Regions from separate parts of the Clostridium sp. TJA020 genome, predicted to be linked through region 2. Evidence: riboswitches for the same ligand, from Rfam matches in the RefSeq annotation. Region 2 holds a riboswitch; the other holds the start of a gene.
The links. A riboswitch is a leader RNA that binds a small molecule or an ion and turns the genes downstream of it on or off. The one in region 2 is predicted to bind S-adenosylmethionine.
Positions count from the first base shown of each region.

Region 1: another riboswitch for S-adenosylmethionine. It lies ahead of metK (methionine adenosyltransferase); the one in region 2 lies ahead of AC4FQ1_RS10040 (Na+/H+ antiporter NhaC family protein).

Region 1 is NZ_JBZEFC010000003.1:338,542-342,534, forward strand. It holds gene AC4FQ1_RS07565 (hypothetical protein) at 105-731, shown strand; gene metK (methionine adenosyltransferase) at 764-1,939, opposite strand; SAM riboswitch class I at 2,016-2,125, opposite strand; gene AC4FQ1_RS07575 (PadR family transcriptional regulator) at 2,252-2,575, opposite strand; gene AC4FQ1_RS07580 (hypothetical protein) at 2,576-3,310, opposite strand; tRNA gene AC4FQ1_RS07585 (tRNA-Tyr) at 3,431-3,516, opposite strand; tRNA gene AC4FQ1_RS07590 (tRNA-Thr) at 3,522-3,597, opposite strand; tRNA gene AC4FQ1_RS07595 (tRNA-Val) at 3,625-3,700, opposite strand; tRNA gene AC4FQ1_RS07600 (tRNA-Tyr) at 3,710-3,795, opposite strand; gene AC4FQ1_RS07605 (hypothetical protein) at 3,960-3,993, opposite strand, start outside.
Region 2 is NZ_JBZEFC010000006.1:71,035-75,027, reverse strand. It holds T-box leader at 9-218, opposite strand; gene AC4FQ1_RS10050 (HNH endonuclease signature motif containing protein) at 273-677, opposite strand; gene AC4FQ1_RS10045 (hypothetical protein) at 848-1,522, shown strand; SAM riboswitch class I at 1,660-1,830, shown strand; gene AC4FQ1_RS10040 (Na+/H+ antiporter NhaC family protein) at 1,907-3,238, shown strand; gene ispF (2-C-methyl-D-erythritol 2,4-cyclodiphosphate synthase) at 3,299-3,772, opposite strand.

The DNA of each region.
Region 1 (3,993 bases), on a different contig from region 2:
TACAAATATTTATCTTATACTTAACTTATACTTTTTAAAATAAATTATTCTATAAAATAATTAAAGAAGGTGTTATATTATTATGGTTTTATGTGTAAAATCTAATGAAAAAATTCCCAGATATTTTTGTGATAAATGCTATGATTGTCATAGTGATATTGCAGAAAGTTTATGCAAATTTAAACATAGAGGATGTTGCTTTTATTATCCCTAAGTTCAATTTATTTGATTTACAAAGAATGACTAAATCTAAAGAAGGACAATTAGTCATAAAAAGAATATTAAATAACAAAAACATAAAGATTTTTAATTATTACATCCAAGCAATTGGATATTTTGATAAAATTAACTATGAAAAATTTAAAAACCATACTAGAAGTGATTTATTTAAAGGAACAGATTTATCAATACATTTTAAAGCATGTCCTTTTGTTGAAGATGGTAAAGGATGCTCTATCCCACCTCAATTTAGAACTCCAGTTTGCAATTTCTTTTTATGTAAGGAAATTAAAAATAACCTTAAAGATAAAAATTTACTAAAAGCTTATGAGGATTCAGCTAGAGAATATTATAGATATTATGAATTTGAAAATCAAAATTTAATAGAAGTATTAGAAGAAAATGGATTAACATTAAAGAATAACCTTAAAGAATGTTTAGACTTTTTAAGAAATATAGAATGCTATAAATGTGAGTTTCCAAAATTAAAAAATTTTAATTCAGAAGATTAAAAAGATGCCAGAAATCTGGCATCTTTTTTAAATTATAATAATTTCTTTATTTCTTCTACCTTATTTAACTCTTCCCATGGAAGTTTAACATCAGTTCTTCCAAAGTGTCCATAAGCTGCTGTTTGCTTATATATTGGTCTTCTTAAATCTAAATCTCTTATTATAGCTCCTGGTCTTAAATCAAATACTTTTTCTACTATATTAACTATAGTAGCTTCATCTATTTTTCCAGTTCCAAATGTATCTACTTGAATTGATACTGGTTTTGCAACTCCAATAGCATAAGCTAATTGTATTTCTAATTTATCAGCTACTCCAGCTGCTACTAAGTTTTTAGCAACCCATCTTGCTGCATATGCTGCTGATCTATCAACTTTAGTTGCATCTTTTCCTGAGAATGCTCCACCACCGTGTCTTCCCATTCCACCGTATGTATCAACTATTATCTTTCTTCCTGTTAATCCACTATCTCCTTGTGGTCCACCAACAACAAATCTTCCAGTTGGGTTTATGAAATATCTTGTATTTTCATCTAATAATTCTGCTGGAATTACAGCATTTATAACATGTTCTTTTAAATCTGATTGAATTTGTTCTAAAGTAGCACACTCATCATGTTGAGTTGAAATTACTATAGTATCTATTCTCTTTGGCTTATCATTTTCATACTCAACTGTAACTTGAGTTTTTCCGTCTGGTCTTAAGTATGATAATGTTCCATTTTTCCTTACTTCTGTAAGTCTTCTTGAAAGTCTATGAGCCATAGCAATTGGAGTAGGCATAAATTCTTCTGTTTCATTTGTAGCATATCCAAACATCATACCTTGGTCTCCAGCACCTACTGCTTCAACTTCATCTTTTTCTCCTTGTCTTGACTCAAGTGCTTCATCAACACCCATAGCGATATCTCCTGATTGTTCATCTATAGTTGTCATTACTGAGCATGTATCACAGTCAAATCCATATTTAGCTCTATCATATCCAATTTCTCTAATTGTTTCTCTAACAACTTTAGGAATATCAACATAACAGTTAGTTGATATTTCTCCCATAACCATTACCATACCAGTAGTTGTACATGTTTCACAAGCAACTCTAGCATGTGGATCCTTTGCTAATATAGCATCTAATACTGAATCTGAAATTTGGTCACAGATTTTATCTGGATGTCCTTCTGTAACTGATTCTGATGTAAATAATCTTCTCATTCCTTTTTCCTCCGAATTTTCTAATATTTTTACAATAAAAAAAACTCTTCGATAAGAAGAGATTGTATTCTAATCTTTCTTATCTTGTAGTATAAACTACTGGAATTAGCACCACACATAATATTTAAATATTTGTAGGTTGCTGGGCTTCATAGGGCCGTCTCCCTCCACCTCTCTTGATAAGAGCTTCTTTATTTAATTATTTTACTAATCGCAATTTTAACACATAGATTTTTAATAGTCAATATTTTTATATTGTATTATTTTAATTAAATATATAAATCCATTAAATTATATTTAAATTTAATCGATTTATACTGAGCTGATTATATTATCTATATTCATTTTTAATTCATTCCAATTTTTTATAAAATTATTTAATTTATTTATTCCCTCTTCAGTTAGACTATAGTATTTTCTTTTTGCACCAACACCAGAATCCTTAATAGTTGCAGTTAAAAATCCGGACTTTTCCAATCTTAAAAGTAAAGGGTACATAGTTCCCTCTGAAGCATTATCGAACCCATATTCTTTTAAAGTTGATATTATTTCATATCCATAAGTTTCTTTCTTATATATTATAGCTAATATGCACCCTTCTAATGTTCCCTTAAGCATTTGTGTTTTTTTATTCATTTATATCAACTCTTTCTTTATCCCTCTTCTTTTTTTATATTCTTTCTCATTAATATATTCATTTAATTCATATAAAATCCCAAATGGTAATACTAAAAAATATATTTTTGTATCAATTAAATTTATTTGCGGAACTATTGTCTTAACAGTTATTATTATAGCAAATGAAATCATAGAAAATAAAATAATGAATTTTATTAATTTGTTATCTATTTTTTTAAAATTTACATCAGATTTGATTTTATAATTCTTTATAGAATCTTTTTTTATCTCTGAAAATACTAAATAGCAAATTATACTTATTATTAAATTTGAAATTAATTGATTAATTGTAAGATTATAATTTAAAGTAAACCTTTTATCTTTGAATAAAGTTATTCCTTGAGTAATTAAATAATTTATAGTAAATAAAACAGCCATGGATATTAAAAATACTTGAACTTTAAAATTATTTATTATTTTATCAAATCTACTATACTTAGATTTTATTTCATTAATTATATTATCACAAAATTGTATATAATTATCTCCTATCAAATAATTTATATCTTTATTATCATTCTCTGCCTGTATAATCATATCCCCTATTTCTATTAAAGTTTCTTCTATATCTATATCCTTTAAACCTGATAATCTCATATATATTATAATTTCTTCATATATTCTTTTATCTTTCTCTCTCATTAATCGACTTAACTTATTTATTTCTTTTAAATATACACCCTTTATACTCATCTTATTCACTTCCCTTATAAAATCTATTTATAATTATATATACATTGTATTACAAGGTATATACTTTGTCAAACAAGGTACTAAGAAAAATAAAAAAGCACTAAGAATACTCTTAGTGCTTGGTGGTGGAGGAAGGATTCGAACCTTCGAAGTCAACTGACAACAGATTTACAGTCTGCCCCCTTTGGCCACTCGGGAACTCCACCTAATTTGGAGCTGATGATCGGACTTGAACCGATAACCTGCTGATTACAAGTCAGCTGCTCTGCCAATTGAGCCACATCAGCGCATTTATTTTTAACTTTTAAAGTTTGTGGTGGGCACAACAGGGTTCGAACCTGTGACCCCCTGCTTGTAAGGCAGGTGCTCTCCCAGCTGAGCTATGCGCCCACAAATAAATGGTGGTGGAGGAAGGATTCGAACCTTCGAAGTCAACTGACAACAGATTTACAGTCTGCCCCCTTTGGCCACTCGGGAACTCCACCATCTTTTAAAGTTTTAAGTCGTTTGGCTTACTCGCTCAACCGACAATAGTTAGTATATAGTTAACTCATATTTATTTCAAATTAAAAACTATGCCATTTAACAGAATTATTTTTATTTAACTTTAAAATTCTATCTTTTTCACCATTTTACTATAAAACTTACATTATACCAATTGTTCTAATAATTCTATATTTATA
Region 2 (3,993 bases):
TCTCAAAATTTAGAGACGAAGTATAATATCCGTGGTTCCACTCTAGTTACTCTTAAAAATAAAGAGTCACTTTAATATGTCGTAACGTGACAATTACGGGCTGGATTAGAGCCACTCCGAGGTAGTTTTCAGCTAAGCTTATATAAAAACACTTACAGCTAATGTGTTTTCTCTCTTAATATAAGGGGTTAACTTACTCTTCTCATCAATGCGTTTAATATAAATTTATATAAAATAATTTATCTTAATTATAATCATACAATTTTAAGATGTCAATAAATGCTTTCACAAAGTTCTTCGATTTCTATATTTTGCAATAATTCTTCAGAATAATATGCTTTTCCCATCAATATAAAAATAATTTCCTCTTTTTTATAGCCTTCTTTGTATAATTTTAAGTCTTTTGTCAAACGCTTAATTATATTAGTTGATGCATTTAATATTATACAAAGTTCTTTAAATGAATAAAATCTTTTTGGTAATAGCTTGTATAATTTTTTTTGAAAATTAATTTTATAAAATATATCTGTTTTTAGACAATGATGGGGCCCTTTTTTTCCACGATGATGTTCAGGACATAGATACATATAATTTAGCTCTATATCAAATCCTCCCTCACTTCTATGAACTATATGGTGGATATCGGCTTTTTTATTGCATATTTCACAAAAATACAAATGATTAACCTCCTTAAAGTTTTATGTTATTTACAGAATATTAATATAAATATTTATAAAAATCAAGAATAGAAACAATAAAAAGTAGTATAATATACTATATAGGGTGTATTGTATAGCATATACTTTATAGTATATTATATTGAGATTTATGAGGAAAGGTGATATTTATGAAGGATAATTACAATTCATTCAGTTTTTGGGGCAAAAATGTAAATGATTGCAATGCTGTGAGAGGGCATGCATTCACACATGAAATGCCTAATTCAAAGTCTGTATATATACATGCTTTGATTTTCTCAAATAAAAATGGGATAGAGAGTTTGTATTCATACTTCCCAAATTCCAGAGCCCTTTTAGGTTATCTCCAACATTCATTTATGCAAAAAGCCTTTTATAATTGGGCAAATGGTACAGAAAAATTAATTATGAAAGTACCAGTTTCACCAACAAAAGAATTAATTAATAACTTATATTCTAAAGGTAAAATCACAAAAAAAGAAAAAGAAATTATGAAAGAACAGTATGATGAATTAAGTTATATGTGGGATAAGCCAGAAGATGAAATTTTAAATGAACTTAAAACTTTTACAAGAAAGTTCAATAAAGCTTGGCTTGGAGATAACAGCAAATTTTTGTATATAAAAGTATTTAAAAGAGCTTCAGATTTAGCAGATTTTATAAAAGATTCAGTAATTATGACTGGAAAATGTGAAGAGTTTAAAAATACTATTGGAATTTCAACAGAAGATTTTGTTGAGATATCACATAAAATTTCTCATGATAAAGAAGCAGCTAATGTATTTAGAAAGGTAATACTAGATAAACTAACTGAGGTATTATAAATAAAAAAGTATAGGATAAAACTTAAATTTTATCCTATATTTTATTTGATTAAAGGTATAAATAGGGATTTATGAAAATAAAAATATATTGACATTAATGGTTAGTACTTGTTACAATAAATTAAAAATTAAATAAAGTCTTATCAAGAGTGGTGGAGGGACTGGCCCTTTGAAACCCGGCAACCTACTAAATAATATAGGGAAGACTATAATTTTTCAATGTAATTAATTTTGCATTGGAAATTTGTCATACGATAAATTATTTGGTGTGGTGCTAATTCCAGCAGTTAAATACTGATAGATAAGTGGTGTTTATATAGAGTTTATAAAGCTTCTGATTTCTATCAGAAGCTTTTTTTATTAAAATTAAAGGGGGATTTTAAATTGAAAAATAATAAAACAGGTAGTGTATTGGCATTAATGCCATTATTAGTATTTATAGTTTCATATGTTTCAATATCTTTAATAGCAAAAGATTTTTATGCTGTATCTGTAATAATTCCATTTCTAATTGCAGCAGTTACGGCTTTGATTATGAATAATAAAATTAGTTTTGAGGAAAGATTACATATTTTTTGTAAGGGAGCAGGTAATCCTAATATAATTTTAATGATTTTAATATTTATATTAGCAGGAGCTTTTGCAAGTGTTGCGAAAGCTATGGGTGCAGTTGAATCAACAGTAAATTTAGGACTTTCTGTATTACCTCCAAATCTGTTAATTTCAGGTATATTTATAGTAGCTTGCTTTATAGCTCTTTCTGTAGGGACTTCAATGGGAACTATAGTTGCATTAGTACCAATAGCACTTGGTATATCTGAGAAAACTGGAATTGCGGTTGCTTTAGTGGTTGGCGCAGTAGTAAGTGGAGCTATGTTTGGGGACAATTTATCAATAATATCTGATACAACAATTGCAGCAACAAGAACTCAAGGTTGTGATATGAGAGATAAGTTTAGAATGAATTTTAAGATAGTTCTTCCAGCAGCTATAATTACAGCAATTATTTTTGCTTTTATAACAAGAGGAACACAAGGATTTAGTTTAGGAACTTATGAATATAGCATTATAAAAATAGTTCCTTATATAGGTGTTTTAGTAGCAGCTCTTTTAGGTGTTAATGTTATCTTTGTTTTATCATCAGGTATAATATTAGCCGGTGTTATAGGTATACTTACTTCAAGTTTTGATATAATTGGATTATTTCAAAATTTAGCTACTGGTATTAGTGGGATGAGCGAGCTTATAATAATTTCTTTATTAATATCAGGAATGATAGCTCTTATTGAATACAATGGTGGTATAGAGTATATACTTAACAAAGGAATGAAAAAATTCAAGACAAGAAGAGGAGCGGAGTTTGGAATAGCAGCTCTTACGAGTTTGGTTGATATATGTACAGCAAATAATACTATTGCAATAGTAACAGTTGGACCTATAGCTAAAAATATATCAGATGAATTTGACTTAGAGCCAAAGAGAATTGCAGGAATTATGGATATGTTTTCATGTGTATTCCAAGGAATAATCCCATATGGAGCACAACTTATATCAGCATCATCACTTGCTGGAGTATCTGCATTTCAGATAATGGGGTATTTATATTATCCATATCTTATGGGAATATCAGCTGTAATTGCAATATTTATATATTGGGCAAGAAATAAAGAAGCTAATATTGAAAAAGAAAATTTAAATTTTGTTGATAGTTTATAAATTATTTATATAAAAATATTTATAAAGAAAGAACACTATTTTAAAATAGTGTTCTTTTAATTATTTTAAAGTAACTAAGCATATACTTTGTGATGATATTCCAAGTCCCTCACCAGTAAAACCTAAACCTTCTTCAGTTGTAGCTTTTATATTAATCATATCAAAATCAATATTTAAAGCTTTGGCTATGTTTTTTCTCATTTCTTCTATATGTGGTGCCATTTTAGGTTTTTGAGCAATTATTGTTGAATCGATATTAGTTATTTCATACCCGTTTCTATCTAAAAGTTTCCCTACTTCTGATAATAATTTTATGCTAGAGATTCCTTTGTATTTTGGATCGTTATCTGGAAAATGTGTACCTATATCACCAAGAGCTGTTGCTCCAAGTAGAGAATCCATTATAGCATGAACTAATACATCTGCATCAGAATGCCCAAGTAATCCAAGTTCATAAGGAATATTTACTCCACCAAGTATTAAATCTCTATTTTCTACTAAACGGTGTACATCATAACCTAAGCCTATACGCATATATAATCACCTCTTTGATATTTCTTTTATAAGTTTAGCATAAAAGGATAGTATAAAGAAGTAAAGAAGTTTTATAATTTTTATGCTTAAAAAATATATAAATAATGTATTTTTAACATATATAAATCTTTTATCTTATAATATATTATAAAATATTATGATTATAATATAAATTTTTAAATTCATTTAAAATCAGAATGTATTTATGTATAATTAAGATA